DNA from 2 places in the Microbacterium sp. CCNWLW41 genome. Region 1 is predicted to be linked to the other one. Evidence: riboswitches for the same ligand, from Rfam matches in the RefSeq annotation. Region 1 holds a riboswitch; the other holds the start of a gene.

The links. A riboswitch is a leader RNA that binds a small molecule or an ion and turns the genes downstream of it on or off. The one in region 1 is predicted to bind glycine.
Region 2: it holds a riboswitch for glycine, as region 1 does, so the genes downstream of both, V6R91_RS18530 (glycine cleavage system aminomethyltransferase GcvT) here and gcvT (glycine cleavage system aminomethyltransferase GcvT) in region 1, are expected to answer to the same signal.

The regions. Positions count from the first base shown of each region.
Region 1 is NZ_JBAOJP010000003.1:614,249-622,669, reverse strand. Features, by position in the region: gene gcvP (aminomethyl-transferring glycine dehydrogenase) at 1-2,431, opposite strand, end outside; gene gcvH (glycine cleavage system protein GcvH) at 2,488-2,865, opposite strand; gene gcvT (glycine cleavage system aminomethyltransferase GcvT) at 2,862-3,968, opposite strand; glycine riboswitch at 4,018-4,113, opposite strand; glycine riboswitch at 4,114-4,207, opposite strand; gene V6R91_RS14565 (DUF817 domain-containing protein) at 4,232-5,134, opposite strand; gene V6R91_RS14560 (ABC transporter ATP-binding protein) at 5,244-6,092, opposite strand; gene V6R91_RS14555 (ABC transporter ATP-binding protein) at 6,089-6,955, opposite strand; gene V6R91_RS14550 (ABC transporter permease) at 6,952-7,944, opposite strand; gene V6R91_RS14545 (ABC transporter permease) at 7,937-8,421, opposite strand, start outside.
Region 2 is NZ_JBAOJP010000005.1:18,937-27,357, reverse strand. Features, by position in the region: gene nadA (quinolinate synthase NadA) at 1-266, opposite strand, end outside; gene V6R91_RS18540 (NUDIX hydrolase) at 293-994, opposite strand; gene V6R91_RS18535 (MarP family serine protease) at 1,149-2,321, shown strand; glycine riboswitch at 2,409-2,505, shown strand; glycine riboswitch at 2,507-2,616, shown strand; gene V6R91_RS18530 (glycine cleavage system aminomethyltransferase GcvT) at 2,665-3,882, shown strand; gene gcvH (glycine cleavage system protein GcvH) at 3,879-4,262, shown strand; gene gcvP (aminomethyl-transferring glycine dehydrogenase) at 4,259-7,150, shown strand; gene V6R91_RS18515 (CPBP family intramembrane glutamic endopeptidase) at 7,187-8,056, opposite strand; gene V6R91_RS18510 (ABC transporter family substrate-binding protein) at 8,243-8,421, shown strand, end outside.

The DNA.
Region 1 (8,421 bases):
CGTCCACGGTGATCCCCGTCGCGTCCTTGAGGGGACGCAGGTCGAGGATGCACTCGTGCGCGACCCGCCCGGTCTCGCCCGTGTAGAGGACCGGGTAGTGGGCCTCCAGGCGCGCGGCGACGTAGTTCGCCGCCAGCACGGCCGCGGCCGTCGCGTCGGCCAGGCCCGCCGCGCCCATCATCCGCACATACGCCCACGAGATCGGCAGGACGCCGGCGGACCCGTACGGGGCCGCCGAGACCGGTCCGCCCTCGAACACGAAACCTCCGGCGTGCTCGGCCCGCTGCGCCTGCGGGTGCCCGGGCAGGAACGGAGCCAGGTGCGCCTTGGCCGCGACGGGGCCCACACCGGGACCGCCGCCGCCGTGCGGGATGGCGAAGGTCTTGTGCAGGTTCAGGTGCGAGACGTCGCCGCCGAGGTCGCCGAAGCGCGCGTAGCCGAGCAGCGCGTTGAGGTTCGCCCCGTCGATGTACACCTGACCGCCCGCCGCGTGCACCGCGGCGGTGATGTCGAGGACGTCGTGCTCGTACACGCCGTGCGTCGACGGGTAGGTGATCATCAGAGCGGCGAGCTCGTCCGCATGGGCGTCGATCTTCGCGCGCAGGTCGCCGAGGTCGACGTTGCCCTGCTCGTCCGTCGCCACCACGACGACCTTCATCCCGGCGAGGACCGCCGACGCGGCGTTCGTGCCGTGCGCGGAGGACGGGATGAGGCACACGGTGCGGTGAGCGTCGCCGTTGGCGTGGTGGTAGCCGCGGATGGCGAGCAGGCCCGCGAGTTCCCCCTGCGAGCCGGCGTTCGGCTGCAGCGACACGGCGTCGTACCCGGTCACGTCGGCGAGCCAGGACTCGAGCTGATCGATGAGCGCCAGCGAGCCCCGGACGTCCTCCTCGGGGGCGAACGGGTGCAGCTGGGCGAACTCGGGCCAGGTGATGGCCGCCATCTCCGTCGCGGCGTTCAGCTTCATCGTGCACGAGCCGAGCGGGATCATCCCGCGGTCGAGCGCGTAGTCGCGGTCCGCGAGCGTCTTCAGGTACCGCATCATGGCCGTCTCCGACCGGTGCGCGTGGAAGACCGGGTGCGTCAGGTAGTCGTCCCGCCGACGCAGGCCGTCCGGAAGGGCGTCGTTCGTGCCGACGGCGAACCCGAACGCCCCGCCCCCCGCACCCAGGACGCCGAGCACGGCGAGCACCTCCTCGAAGGTCGTCGTCTCGTCGAGGGTGACCCCGACGGTGTCGGCGTCGACCAGGCGCAGCAGGATCCCGTGCTCGTCGCGGGCCCGCGCCACCGCGTCGGCCGCGCCGCCCGGGACGCGCACGGTCACGGTGTCGAAGAACGCGTCGTGGACGACCTCGACCCCGGACGTGCGCAGCTCCTCGGCGACGAACCAGGCCAGCGCGGCGATGCGACGGGCGATCTGCGCCAGCCCCTCGGGGCCGTGGTAGACGGCGTACATCGAGGCCATCACGGCCAGCAGCACCTGCGCGGTGCAGATGTTGGACGTCGCCTTCTCGCGGCGGATGTGCTGCTCGCGGGTCTGCAGCGCGAGGCGGTAGGCCGGGTGGCCGTCCGCGTCCTGCGAGACCCCGACCAGACGGCCGGGCAGCTGGCGCTCCAGCCCCGACCGCACCGACATGTATCCCGCGTGCGGGCCGCCGAAGCCCATCGGCACGCCGAAGCGCTGGGTCGTGCCCACCGCGACGTCCGCGCCGAGCGAGCCGGGCGAGGCGATCAGGGTGAGCGCGAGCAGATCCGCACCGACCACGGCGAGACCGCCGGCGACATGCGCCGCATCGATCACACCCGACGGGTCCCAGACGCGTCCCGACGCCCCCGGGTACTGCACGAACAGGCCGAACAGCTCCTCCGGCAGCGTCTCGCCCCCGGCGAGGTCGCGCTCGACGAGCTCGATCCCCACCGCCTCGGCGCGCGTCGCAAGGAGGGCCTTGGTCTGCGGCAGGGCGTCCGCGTCCACCACGAACACGTTCGAGGTGGCCTTCGACGCCCGCCGGACCAGGAGCATGCCCTCGGCGACGGCCGTCGACTCGTCCAGCATCGACGAGTTCGCGGTGTCCAGGCCGGTGAGCTCAGAGACCATCGTCTGGAAGTTGATCAGCGCCTCCAGCCGCCCCTGCGAGATCTCGGGCTGGTACGGCGTGTACGCCGTGTACCAGGACGGGTTCTCCAGGACGTTGCGCTGGATGACGCTCGGGGTGATCGTGCCGTGGTAGCCGAGGCCGATCATGGCGCGGTTGACGACGTTCTGCGCGGCGAGTCCGCGCAGCTCCGCCAGGGCCTGCGCCTCGCTGGCGGCGGCCGGCAGCACGCTCTCGCGGCCCTCGTCGCGGATCGACGCGGGCACGGCGTCGCGCATGAGCGCGTCGACGGGACGCTCCTGCTCGGCGACGGCGATGCCGATCGCGGCGAGCATCTCGCGCTGCGCGGCGGCGGTGGTCCCGATGTGGCGGTCGGCGAACGCGGTCACCCTCAGCCCTCCGTGAGCGCCACGTAGGCGGCGCGGTCCATCAGCGCGTCGACGGCGCCGTCGGCGACCTCGAGCTTGAGCAGCCAGCCGCCCTCGAACGGCGCCGCGTTCACGAGGGACGGGTCGTCCACGACGGCCTCGTTCACGGCGACGACGGTGCCGGCCACCGGCGCGTAGAGCTCGCCGACGGACTTGGTGGACTCGATCTCGCCCACGACGCTTCCGGCGGTGATCTCGGTGCCCACGGCGGGCAGCTCCACGAAGACGACGTCACCGAGCTTGTCGGCGGCGTAGTCGGTGATCCCGACCGTCGCGGTGGTGCCGTCAGCGGCGACCCACTCGTGCTCTTCGCTGTAACGCAGGGTGTTCAGATCGGTCATTTCTTCCTCCGGTAGAAAGGCAGGGCGGTGACGTTCGCGGGGATCCTCGTCCCGCGCACGTCGAGGAACAGGGGGGTCTCCCCCGCGGCGAGCGCGGGATCGACGTAGGCCATGGCGATGGGATGCCCGAGCGTGGGGCTCAGGGCGCCGCTGGTGATCTCTCCGACGACGGCGCCGTCCTCGGTGACGACCGGGTAGCCGGCGCGCCCGGCCCGGCGTCCCTCGGCGGACAGGCCGACGAGTACCCGGGCGTCCTCGGCGGGCACGACAGCGTCCTTGCCGATGAAGCGGTCCTTGTCGGTGACGACGACGCGCCCGAGGCCCGCCTGGGCCGGCTTGGTATCGCGCGTGAGCTCGTGGCCGTACAGCGGCATGCCCGCCTCCAGACGGAGGGTGTCGCGGGCGGCGAGACCGGCGGGGACGATGCCGTGCCCGTCGCCCGCAGCGAGGACCGCGTCCCAGAGCGCCGCCGCGGCGGCCGCCGGGACGAGCAGCTCGAAGCCGTCCTCGCCGGTGTAGCCGGTCCGCGCGAGCAGGAGCGGCTCACCCCGGAACGTGGCGTCCGCCCAGGCGTAGTACCGCTGCTCGGCCCAGGGCACGCTGACGTCGTCGATCCCGTCGACCGCCGAGACGATCGCCTCGGCGGCGGGGCCCTGCACGGCGATCAGCGCGTAGTCGTCGGACACGTCGGCCACCGTCACGTCGAACGGCGCGGAACGCGTGCTCAGCGCCGCGCTCACGGCCTCCCGGTTGCCGGCGTTGGAGATGATGAGGAAACGCTCCTCGGCCAGGCGGTAGACGATCACGTCGTCGATGATCCCGCCGTCCTCGGCGAGCAGCAGCGAGTACTTGGCCTTGCCGACGGGCAGCGCCGACAGCCGGCCCGCCAGCGCGTAGTCGAGGTACTCGCCGGAGCGCGCTCCGTCGACGGTGAACTCCGCCATGTGCGAGATGTCGAACACCCCGGCGGCCTCGCGGACCGCGTGGTGCTCGGCGAGGTCCGAGGTGTACCGCACCGGCATCTGCCAGCCGCCGAAGTCGGTGAAGGACGCTCCCAGCGCCTCATGGCGCTCGCGGAGCGGGGTGTAGCGGGCGTCGGTCATGGAGTTCTCCCCGTGGGTCGGAAGGGCACCCGCGGCACGGGCATCCGAGAACTCCCCCTCTGTCATGGGCCTGAGAGCTTCGCCCGTGAGGGGGCTTTCACCGTCGGCGGAGATCGCAGCGTGCGATCTCGCTTTCCAGAGTGGCCGGATGCCTGCGGTGGGGGTACCTGAGAGATTGGCGGGGAGGCTTGCTCCTTCGGTGCCCGGCTGCGTGCACCGGGCTCTCCCGCACGCATCGTACGGCCGTCTTCACTTGTCGTGGCTCACTCTACCGTGACGGGCGCGCCGCCGGCGTCGCCACGCAGCCGGGACCGCGCGGGGGCCGGCGGCCGGGGCGGGGCGACCAGGGTGACGAGGACCACCGAGATGATCATCAGGAGGAACCAGCTCGAGATCTTGGACGCCGACACGAGCTGCCATCCCTGCACCTGGTCCGGATAGAGCCAGGCGCCGGTGAGCGTGCCGATGTTCTCGGCGATCCAGATGAACAGCGCCACGCCGACGAACGGCAGCAGCAGCGGGATCCGCAGCGTGGCGCGCCACACCCGCGCGTGCATGACCGTGGGCAGCCACAGCGCGACCACCGCCGCGGTCAGCACCCACCGGGCGTCCCACATCCAGTGGTGGGTGAAGAAGTTCGCGTAGATCAGCCCGGCCACGACCACCGTGGCCCACAGCGGCGGATACCGGGTGAAGGTCAGGTCGAAGAGCCGGTGCACCCGGACGAGATAGGAGCCCACGGCCGCGTACATGAAGCCGCTGAACAGCGGCACCGCGCCCAGGCGCAGCACGCCCTCGGCCTCATAGGCCCAGGAGCCCACGTCCGTCTTGAAGAGCTCCATGACCGTGCCCGTGACGTGGAACAGCATGATCACCCACAGCTCCCTGCCGGACTCCAGGCGGGTCGTGATCATCACCACCTGGATGAGCACCGCGACGATCGTCAGCAGATCGTTCCGGCTGAGCGCGAGATCGGCGGGATACAGCGTGCGCACGACCACGATCGCCAGGAGCAGGACCGCGCCGAACACGCACGCCCACGCCTGCTTCGCGACGAACACGGCGGCCTCCACGAGGAACCCGGGCACACCGCGCGAGGGCGCACGGAGAAGGAGACGACGGGCGGCCGCGTCGATCCGCGCTTCGAGCCGAGTGGGCTGCTGCATGCGCTGACGCTAGCCGCCCGCGGCGCTCGGCGGCTGGGAAGGCGCCGCACGGACCGGGAGGTGCCCCGTCCGCGCGCGGCCGTGGGGGACCGCGCGCGGACGGAGGTCGTCAGGCGCCGGCGAGCTCGCGGCGCACCTCGTCGCGCAGGCGTCCGAGGTTCTCCGGCTCGGGCGCCGCATCCAGGAGCGTCCGCGTGTACTCGTGCTGCGGGTTCAGGATCACCTCGTCGCTGGGACCGCGCTCGACGACGTCGCCGTGGTAGAGCACCATGATCTCGTCGCTGAAGTGGCGGGCGGTGGCCAGGTCGTGCGTGATGTACAGGACGCCCAGGTCGTCCTCCCGCTGCAGGTCGGCGAGGAGGTTCAGGACCCCGAGCCGGATGGAGACGTCGAGCATCGAGACCGGCTCGTCGGCCACGATGAACCGCGCCCCGGGAGCCAGCGCCCGCGCGATCGCCACCCTCTGGCGCTGCCCGCCGGACAGCTCGTGCGGCCGGCGCTCCGCGAAGCTCTCCGCCGGGGACAGGCGCACGCGCTCGAGCAGCTGCAGGGCGCGCTCGCGCACCTGCGCGGCGCTCAGCTCCGGATGGTGGATGCGCAGCGGCCGTTCGAGGTGGTGGGCGATGGTGTGGAACGGGTTCAAGGACGCGAAGGGATCCTGGAAGACCATCTGCACCTCGGAGCGGTAGCGCGCGAGGTCGCGGCCGCGCGTGCCGGTCTCGCGCCCGTCGAGCAGGATGGCCCCCGAGGTCGGCGTCTCCAGCTTCATCAGCATCCGCGCGATGGTCGACTTGCCGGAGCCCGACTCGCCGACGAGCGCGATGGTCTTCCCGGCCTCGAGCGTGAACGACACGTCCTTCACCGCGTGGAGCTTCCGGGTCTTCAGCCCGGAGCGCAGGGTGAAGTCCTTGACGAGACGACGCGCCTCGAGGGTCGGGGTGGAGGGGGATGCGCTCATCGGGCCTGCTCCTGAGGGGTCTGGACGCCGGTGCGCACGAAGTCGCCCCGATCGCCGCGCAGGCTCGGGAAGCTCGAGAGCAGACGCCGGGTGTACTCGTGCTGCGGGTTCCGGTAGATCTCCTCCGCTGTGCCCTGCTCCACGATCCGCCCCTGCAGCATGACCGCGATGCGGTCGCTGATCTCGATGAGCATCGGCAGGTCGTGGGTGATGAAGATGACCGCGAACCCGAGCCGCTCGCGCAGGCGCATGATCTCGCGGATGATGCCGCGCTGGACGACCACGTCGAGCGCGGTGGTCGGCTCGTCCATGATCATGACCTGCGGGTCCAGCGCGAGCGCCATGGCGATCATCATGCGCTGGCGCATGCCGCCCGACAGCTCGTGCGGGAAGCTGGTCAGACGGGCGGGATCCACGCCGACGAGCTGCAGCAGCTCCTGGGCGCGAGCCGTCTTCTGCGCCGTGCTCATGCCGGGACGATGCGTGTCGAAGATGTCGAAGATCTGCGCCTTGACGCTGATGACGGGGTTGAGCGAGTTCATCGCTCCCTGGAACACCATCGAGATCTTGTCCCAGCGGAAGGCCCGCAGCCCCTCCGCCTCGAGTCCCACGACGTCGATGTCGTGGCCGTCCCGGTCGTGGAAGACGATCTCGCCGCCGGTCATCACGGCCGGCGGCTTCAGCAGCCGGTTCATCCCGTAGGCGAGGGTCGTCTTGCCGCAGCCGGACTCCCCCGCCAGGCCCAGGATCTCGCCCCGGTTCAGCGTCAGGGAGACGTCGCGCACCGCCTGCACAGGCGGGTCGACCTCGTACTCGATCGACACGTTGCGGGCGGTGAGGACCGCCTCGGTGGCGCCGCTCATGCGGTGACCCCCTTCGTCTTGGTGGCCTTGCGGGCGGAGCGGGCCGCCTGCGGGGCGTTGCGGAGCTTCGGGTTGATGATCTCGTCGATCGCGAAGTTGATCAGCGCGAGACCACAGCCCAGGAGCGCGATCATCACGCCCGGCGGGACGAACCACCACCACGCCCCGCGCCCGAGCGCCTGCCCGGACTGCGCGTCGTTGAGGATCGTGCCCCACGTGATCGAGTCGGTGGGGCCGAGGCCGAGGTACGACAGGCCCGCCTCGCCGAGGATCGCGAAGATGATCGCGAACAGGAACTGCGCGGTGAGCAGCGGCAGGAGGTTCGGCAGGATCTCGACGAGGATCACCCGGGCGCTCCTCTCCCCCGCCACCTTCGCCGCGGAGACGTAGTCGCGCGACCGCAGGGAGCGCGCCTGGAGCCGGAGCACGTAGGCGGCTCCCGCCCAGGACGTGATCCCGAGCACGAACGCGACGAGCTGCCAGCTCCGGGAGTTGAAGGAGGCCGCGATCACCATCACGAGCGGGAGCCCCGGGATCACCAGTGCGACGTTCGTGATGAGGGCGAGCACGTCCTCCCGCCAGCCCGCGAGGTAGCCGGCGAGAACGCCGAACAGGAGCGAAAGGACGATGGCGATGCCGCCGGCGACGAGCCCCACCAGGAGCGAGCCCTGGGCGCCGTGCGCGAGCTGGGCGAGCACGTCGTTGCCGAGCTTGGTCGTGCCGAGCCAGTGCTCGCCCGACGGCGGCTGGAGGGCCGCGTTGCCGGTCGCCCGCGGGTTCTGGGTGAGGAACGGGGCGAGCACCGCGAAGAGCACGATCCCGGCCACGAGGACCAGCCCGGTCACGAGCTTCGGCGAGCGCCGGGGCAGCATGGCCCGCAGGCCGCTGCGCGGGCGGCGCGCCGTCGCCAGCGCGACCGTGCTCGGCGGCTCGACGGACGGGGCCTCCTTGACGATGAGGTCCGGTGCGGTCTTCTCGGCGTTAGACATTCTGGCGAGCCCTCGGGTCGATGAACCCGTAGACCAGGTCCATGAAGAAGTTGGCGGCGAGCACGGTGACGGTGATCACGAGGAACAGCCCCTGCAGGAGCGCATAGTCGTTGTTGGTCACCGCCTGGAACATCAGCTTGCCGATGCCCGGATAGGTGAAGACCTGCTCCATGACGATGGAGCCGGCCACGACGAAGCCGAGGGTGATCGAGAACCCGGCGATGGAGGGGATCGCCGCGTTGCGCGCGGCGTACGTCATCAGGATCCGGCGCGGGCGCAGCCCCTTGGCCTCGGCGGTGGTGATGTAGTCCTCGGAGAGGATCTGGACCATCATGTTGCGCATCCCGAACAGCCAGCCGCCGACCGAGCTCAGCACGATCGTCACCGCCGGCAGGATCGCGTGCGACACCGCGTTGCCGAAGAACGCCCAGGTGGGCTCCGGCCCGTCGGGGAAGTCGAAGACGTCGTAGCCGCCGA
Region 2 (8,421 bases), on a different contig from region 1:
CGGATGCGCGCGTCGAGCTCTTCCTCGGAGGCCTCGCGATACTCCCGCGGCAGCTCGCCCTGGCGGGGGGCGCCGGTCGGGATCACGTCGCCCATCGACGATCCGGGCCCGTACCCCGGGCGGGCGTCGAAGTCCCACGGACCGGCGGCGAGGTCGGTGTTGCAGGTCTCGCCGGTCTGCGCACCGGCGACGATCGCCTGGATCGCGTGATCGACGGACGCGTCGAGGTCTGGCCGAGGCTGCAGAGCGATGTTGATGGCGGACATGATGGGCTCTCTCGTTCGGGTGCGGGTCAGTCTCGGGCGCCGAGCGGGCCGCGGTCGGCCAGTTCGACGTCCTGGTTGTACCGGTACAGCCGGGCCGGGCGGTGGCTGCCGGTGCGGAACCGGTCGGTGGGGATGAGGGTGCCGGAGTTCTCGACCTGGCGGCGGAAGTTCGCCGGATCGAGGCGCCGGCCGAGGACCACCTCGTACACCTCGCGCAGCTCGGCGAGCGTGAACTCGTCGGCGAGGAGGCCGTGGGCGATGCGGCTGTAGCCGACCTTGTTGCGCAGGCGCCACAGGGCGTAGTCGACGATCTCGTTGTGGTCGAACGCGAGTCGCGGGAGCCGCGTGGCATCGAACCACTCGACGTTCTCGACCGTGCCGTCGGCGATCTCGTCCGCCCGCAGCAGCGCCCAGTACACGATCGAGACGACCCTGGTGGGGGAGCGGTCGACCGCGCCGAACGCGTACAGCTGCTCGAGGTAGCTCGGCGCCAGCCCCGTCGTCTCGGCGAGCGTGCGCGACGCCGCGGCATCAAGGCCCTCCGCCGCATCCAGCCAGCCGCCGGGGAGCGCCCACTGGCCCTCGTGCGGGTCGCGGGTGCGCCGCACCAGCGGGAGCACCACCTGGACGCCGTCGCTGCCGGGAAGGCGGCGCAGCGTGAAGATCACCGTCGAGACCGCGACGCGGATCGCGTCGGCCGGGACGGGGTCGGGTGCTGTTCTTGTCATCATGACTCTAACTCTCCATCCACGATCATAGTGTCAGAGTGACCAGAAGCGAAACCCCTGGGGTAACACGCGCCGGAGCCCGGGTGTCGCGGTGCCCTCACAGGCTCGATGCGTAGCCTGGCGGGAGCAGTCCGGCCGTGCGGAAGGGGTGGCGATGATCGTCGTCGACGTGATCGTCGTCCTCGTCCTGCTGGCCGCTCTCGTGAGCGGTGCGCAGCGGGGCTTCTTCGCGAGCATCGGCACCCTCGCCGGCCTCGCCGCCGGCGCACTGGCCGCGTTCTGGCTGACACCCCTGGTGGGCACCTGGGTCCCGTCGCCGGTGTGGCGCGGCCCCGCCGTGCTCCTCACGGCGGTCGGCCTCGTGTTCGTGGGGGCGGCGCTGGGCTCCGCCATCGGCTCGGCGCTGCGCTCGGGCGCCGACCGGCTGAAGCTCCGCGGCGTCGAGCGCTTCCTCGGTGGCGTCGCCTCGGTGTTCGCCGCCGTCCTCGCGCTCGCCCTCGTGGCTCCTGCGGTCGCCGTCGCCGGCATCCCGGGGGTCTCGTCGGCCGTCGCGTCCTCGAGCATCCTGCGGGGCATCGAGGCCGCCACGCCCGACCCGGTCGCGGCGGCCCTCGCGGAGCTGCGCGGCGCCGTCCTCGACGACGGGCTGCCCGGCCTCGGCCAGCTCCTCGGGCCGGTCACCGTCGAGCCGGCACCGCCGGTCGCCCTGGACGATCCGGAGCTGCAGCGCGCCGCGGCATCCGTCGCCCGCATCACCGGCAACGCGTACGCCTGCGGACGCGGATCGGCCGGGACCGGATTCGTCGTCGCCGCCGACCGCGTCGTCACCAACGCGCACGTCGTGGCGGGCGTCGACACGCCCATCGTCGAGCTCCCGGGCGTCGCCGCGCGCGAGGGACGCGTCGTGTACTTCGATCCCGTGGACGACATCGCCGTGATCGCCGTCGACGAGCTCGGCGCCACCGCCCTGCCGTTCGCTCCCACGCTCGCCGCCGGCGACGCGGCCGTCGTGCAGGGCTACCCCTTCGGCGGCCCGTTCGCCATGGTGCCGGCGGCGGTGCAGTCGGTGGGCACCGCCACGGTCCCCGACGTGTACGACGAGTCGTGGAACCCCCGCGAGATCTATGCGCTGCAGTCCGTGGTGCGGCCGGGCAACTCGGGCGGTCCGGTGCTGACCGCCGACGGTGCCGTCGCGGGCGTCGTCTTCGCGCGGGCGGAGAACGACGAGGACCTCGGCTACGCCATGACGATGGCCGAGCTCACCCCGGTCGCCGCCCAGGCGCCGTCGCTGTCGGACCCGGTCTCGTCGGGGTCCTGCGTGGGCTGAACCGGCGGCGGCGGCGGACGGAATCGCCGAAACCGCGTGGATCGGGTCGCCGACCGGTATGCTGGCCCCGCAAGTCAACAACGGCCCATGACCCGGGCGGGAGAGCCTCGGCAGCGCGATCGCCGGGCACCGAAGGAGCAAGCCTCCCCGCCAATCTCTCAGGTACGCGTACCGTTCGGGCAGGCCGACTCTGGAAAGCGATTCAAGCGACGCGACGCGTCGCCCGGGATCCGCCGACGGTGAAAGCAGGATGCCTCGCATCCGGCGAAGCTCTCAGGCCCATGACAGAGGGGGAGTTCACAGGCGTCGACAGGCGCCTGCCCGCCCACGACCGGGAGAACTCATGACCGAACCGAGCGACGCTCCGCCCCGCACCACCGTCCTGCATGCGCGCCACGAGGCGCTCGGCGCCTCCTTCACCGACTTCGGCGGCTGGCTGATGCCGGTGCGCTACACCTCGGACCTCGCCGAGCACCACGCGGTCCGCACCGCCGCGGGCCTGTTCGACATCTCGCACATGGCCGAGTTCCTCGTCACCGGTCGCGACGCCGCCGCATTCCTGGACTACGCGGTGGCGGGCGCGATCTCGCCGATGCGGGTCGGGAAGGCGAAGTACTCGCTCGTGCTGTCCGAGGACGGCGGCATCGTCGACGACGTCATCGTCTACCGCATCGCGGACGACCGCTTCCTGGTGATCGCGAACGCCGGGAACCGGGATGCCGTGGCCGCCGCGTTCGCCGAGCGCGCGCGCCGCGCGCCCGTGGCAGCGTCCTTCGCCGCAGATCCTCCCGCCGGCGCGGGCACCGAGGCGTTCCTCCACCTCGAGGGCGTGAGCGGCGTCGCGACCGTCGCGGACATCACCGACGAGGTCGCGCTCATCGCGGTGCAGGGCCCCATCGCGCGCGCTGTGCTGGAGGCCGCCCCGCTGGAGGGCACCGACCCGTCGCTCGAGGACCTCGGATACTACGCATGGTCCTCGTCGCGGTTCCACGGCGAGCACGTCTTCATCGGCCGCACCGGGTACACGGGCGAGGACGGCTTCGAGCTGCTCGTTCCGAACCGTGCGGCCGGTGCCCTCTGGGATGCGCTGCTCGCGGCCGGCGAACCGCTCGGCCTGGTGCCGGCGGGCCTCGCCGCACGGGACACCCTGCGTCTGGAGGCCGGCATGCCGCTCTACGGCCATGAGCTCTCGCTCGACGTCCTGCCCGCCCAGGCCGGACTGGGCCGCGTCGCGCCGCTGAAGACGAAGGACGCCGACTTCGTCGGACGTGCCGCACTGGAGGCCGGCGCCGCCGCCGACGCCCCGGTGCTCGTCGGCCTCGTCGCGGAGGGGCGTCGCGCCGGCCGCGCCGGGTACGCCGTCTTCGACAGCCCCGACGCCGACACGCCGGTGGGCGAGATCACCAGCGGCGCGCTCAGCCCGACCCTGGGGCATCCGATCGCCATGGCCTTCGTCCCGCCCGCGGCGAGCGCGCCCGCGACCGAGCTCTACATCGACGTGCGGGGGACGCGCATCCCCGCGACCGTGACCGCCCTGCCCTTCTATCGGAGGAACACATGACCGACCTCACCGCCCTCAAGTACACCGCCGAGCACGAGTGGGTCGCCCTCGACGGCGATGTGGCCACCGTCGGCATCACCTCATACGCCGCCGACAAGCTCGGCGACGTCGTGTTCGTGGAGCTGCCCGCCGTGGGGAGCGCCGTCACGGCCGCCACCGTCGTGGGCGAGATCGAGTCGACGAAGTCGGTGGGCGAGCTGTACGCGCCGCTGACGGGCGAGGTCGTCGCGGTCAACGACGCCGTGGTGGACGACCCCGGTCTCGTCAACGCCGACCCGTTCGGCGCCGGGTGGCTCGTGAAGATCACGGTCGACCCCGCCGCGGTGGCGGGCCTCCTGGACCGCGACGCGTACATCTCGCTGACCGGGGGCGCCGAATGACGGGTCTGTTCGCCGACCGTCACATCGGGACGGATGCCGCGGCCCAGCGGCTCATGCTGGACGCGCTCGGCTACGACAGCGTCGACGCGCTCGTGGCGGCGGCGGTGCCGGCATCCATCCACGCCACGCCGCGGTCCACGAGCGACATCCCGCCCGCTGCGACGGAGGCGCAGGCGCTCGCCGAGCTGCGCGCGCTGGCGTCGCAGAACCGCACCGCGCGCCCGATGATCGGACTCGGCTACGCCGACACGCTCACCCCGTCGGTCATCGCGCGCAACGTGCTCGAGAACCCCTCGTGGTACACCGCCTACACGCCCTATCAGCCCGAGATCTCGCAGGGCCGGCTCGAGGCGCTGATCAACTTCCAGACGATGGTGACCGATCTCACTGGTCTCGCGACGGCGAACGCGTCGATGCTCGACGAGTCCACCGCGGTCGTCGAGGGCATGCTCGTCGCCCGGCGCGGCTCCAAGTCCGCCTCCGACGTTTTCGTGGTCGACGCCGACACGCTCCCGCAGACGAAGGCCCTGCTCGCCCACCGGGCGGCGGCCGTCGGCATCCGGCTCGTCGAGCTCGACCTCGCCCGCGGCGCGACGCTGCCCGACGAGCTCTTCGGCGTGCTGGTCCAGTACCCGGGCGCCTCGGGGAACGTCTGGGACCCCTCGGGCGTCGTCGATGCGGCGCACGTCGCGGGCGGTCTCGTCGTCGTCGCCGCGGACATCCTCGCGCTGACGCTGCTGCGCTCACCCGGATCGTTCGGTGCCGACGTGGCCGTCGGCACGACCCAGAGGTTCGGCGTGCCGCTCGGATTCGGCGGCCCGCACGCCGGCTACATGGCGGTGCGTCAGGGTCTGGAGCGGCAGCTGCCGGGACGCCTGGTCGGGGTGTCGCAGGATGCCGCCGGTCACGCCGCCTACCGCCTCGCGCTGCAGACGCGCGAGCAGCACATCCGGCGCGAGAAGGCCACGTCGAACATCTGCACCTCGCAGGTGCTGCTGGCGGTGATGGCCTCGATGTACGCGGTCTACCACGGTCCCGACGGCCTTCGCGCGATCGCGACCGACGTCGCGAAGAAGGCCGAGGCGCTCGGCGCGCGACTGCGCGAGTACGGGCTGTCGCTGCGGTCGGACTCGTTCTTCGACACCATCCGCGTCGCGACGCCCGGTGCGTCGCGACGCGTGATCGAGCGCGCGCGGGAGCGCGGGTATCAGCTCTTCTGGGCGGACGACGCGACGGTCGGCGTCTCGGTCGACGAGACCACGACCGAGGACGACCTGGCGGCCGTCGCGTGGGCGTTCGGCCTGCCGGAGGGGGAGTTCCTCGGTGCGGGCGCCCAGGGGGAGCGCGTGCTGCCGTTCACCGACGCCGAGCCGCTCGCGGGCGTGCCGGCGGAGCTCCGCCGCGTCGAGGAGTTCCTCACCCACCCGGTGTTCAACACCCACCGCTCCGAGACGGCCATGATGCGCTATCTCAAGCAGCTCGCCGATCGCGACTACGCGCTGGATCGCGGCATGATCCCGCTCGGCTCGTGCACGATGAAGCTGAACGCGGCCACCGAGATGGCGGCGGTGTCGTGGCCGGAGTTCTCACGGGTGCACCCGTTCGCCCCCGAGGCCGACGTGCACGGCTATCTCGCGATGATCGAGCAGCTCGAGGTGTGGCTGGCGGAGGTGACTGGCTACGACGCCGTCTCGCTGCAGCCGAACGCGGGGTCGCAGGGCGAGCTCGCCGGGCTCATGGCGATCCGCGGCTATCACCGGGCGAACGGCGACCCGGGTCGCACGGTCTGCCTCATCCCATCGTCGGCGCACGGCACCAACGCGGCATCCGCCGTGCTCGCGGGGATGCGGGTGGTCGTCGTGGCCTGCGACGACCAGGGCAACGTCGACCTCGAGGACCTGCGTGCGAAGATCGCGGCGCACGCAGACGAGCTCGCCGCGCTCATGATCACGTACCCGTCGACGCACGGCGTGTACGAGCAGGACGTGCTGGAGATCACGCAGGCGGTGCACGACGCCGGCGGCCAGGTGTACGTCGACGGCGCGAACCTCAACGCGCTGCTGGGCTATGCCCGGTTCGGCGACCTCGGCGGCGACGTGTCGCACCTGAACCTGCACAAGACGTTCGCGATCCCCCACGGCGGCGGCGGACCGGGCGTCGGCCCGGTCGCGGCCAAGGCGCACCTCGCGCCGTTCCTGCCGAGCCACCCGTTCTCGCAGCGCAAGGACCACGCCGGCGGCGTGTTCGACGGCGGCCCGATCTCTGCCGCGCCCCACGGCTCGGCGAGCATCCTGCCGATCTCGTGGGCGTACGTGCGGATGATGGGCGCCGAGGGCCTCCGCGCGGCGACCGCGTCCGCGGTGCTCGCCGCGAACTACATCGCGTTCCGGCTCCGCGAGCACTACCCGGTGCTCTACACCGGTGAGGGGGGACTCGTCGCGCACGAGTGCATCCTCGACCTGCGCCCGCTGCGTGAGGCCACCGGCGTGACCGTGGACGACGTGGCCAAGCGTCTCATCGACTACGGCTTCCACGCCCCGACGATGTCGTTCCCGGTCGCGGGGACGCTCATGGTGGAGCCCACGGAGTCCGAGGACCTGGCCGAGATCGAGCGCTTCATCGAGGCGATGATCGCGATCAAGGCCGAGGCCGACCGTGTGGCCGCGGGGGAGTGGCCCGCCGCCGACAACCCGCTGGTCAACGCCCCCCACACCGCCGAGTCGGTCGTGGCCGGCGAGTGGTCGCATCCGTACTCCCGCGAGACCGCCGTGTATCCCGTCCACGCGCTCGTGCGCACGAAGTACTGGCCGCCGGTGCGCCGCATCGACCAGGCCTACGGCGACCGGAACCTCGTGTGCGCGTGCCCCCCGATCGAGGCGTTCGCCTGACACCCCCGGAGCGACGGGATGCCGCGGCCTGGCCCGTCAGGACGCGGCGGCCGGAGTCGGGGTCGGGGTCGGGGTGAGGGTCGGCGTCGGGACGGGCGCGAAGACGCCGGGCCAGAGGGCGACGGCGAGCGGGTACCCGACGAAGGCGACGACGTCGAGCACCGTGTGCGCGATCACGAGCGGCATGACCCGGCCCCATCGGCGGTAGCACCAGCCGAAGACGATGCCCATCACGATGTTGCCGACGATCGCGCCGATGCCCTGGTAGGCGTGGTACGCGCCGCGCAGCGCGGCGGTCGTGAGGATGATCGTCCAGTCGCCCCAGCCCAGGCGGCGCAGGCGGTCGAAGAGGTAGCCGATGAAGATGACCTCCTCCGTCAGCCCGGCGCGCAGGGCGGACAGCAGGAGGAGGGGGACGGTGTACCACGCCGCGTCCAGCGGCGAGGCCACCACCGCGACCGTGATGCCCAGCACCCGTCCGACGGCGTACAGCGCGAGCCCCGGCAGGCCGATGACGGCGGCGAGCAGGATGCCGCGGCCGACGTCGCCGCCGAACCGCGTGAAGTCCAGCCCGATGCGGCGCAGCGCGTTGCCACCCGGCTCCCACAGCAGGTAGACGACGAGGGCCACGAGCGCCAGCGCGAAGAAGACCGACAGGAGCTGATACACCACGTCCCAGACCGCCTGGGCGTCGCGCGACGGATTGACCTGCGTCTGCTGCGAACCCAGCGGGACGGGTGCGAGGAGCTTGCGGACGAGCGAGAGGACGGAGTACACGGCGGACTGGCCGACCGTGATCGCCAGGACGATCCAGACCTCCCACCGCAGTCGCTGCCGGCCATACCGGTCCAGCCGGGGAAGGGTAGTGGATTCCCTCTGGTTCGCGGGCGCGTTCGGGGGAGTCATCTTGTCAGATTGTCACACTCGGCGTCGATTGAGTTAAGGCTCTGTAACGTTTTCGTCGATCGTTTTGACCATCTCACAGCCGGTGCTTATCGTGTTCCCATCCGCGCACCGACCGGTCATCGACTGGTCGTGTGCGCATTACCCTGCACAGGAGGAACAGTGAGAATTAAGCGCATCTCGACTGCGGTGGCACTCACCGCAGTCGGCGCACTGGTGATCTCGGGCTGCACCGCCGGTGGTGGCGAAGAGAACAACGATGACTCCGGTCTCGTCGAAGGCTCGTCGATCACGGCTGCGTGGAACCAGGCGTTCTACTCGATGAACGGCAACACGTCGTTCGGCAACGCGACCGCGAACAACAACAT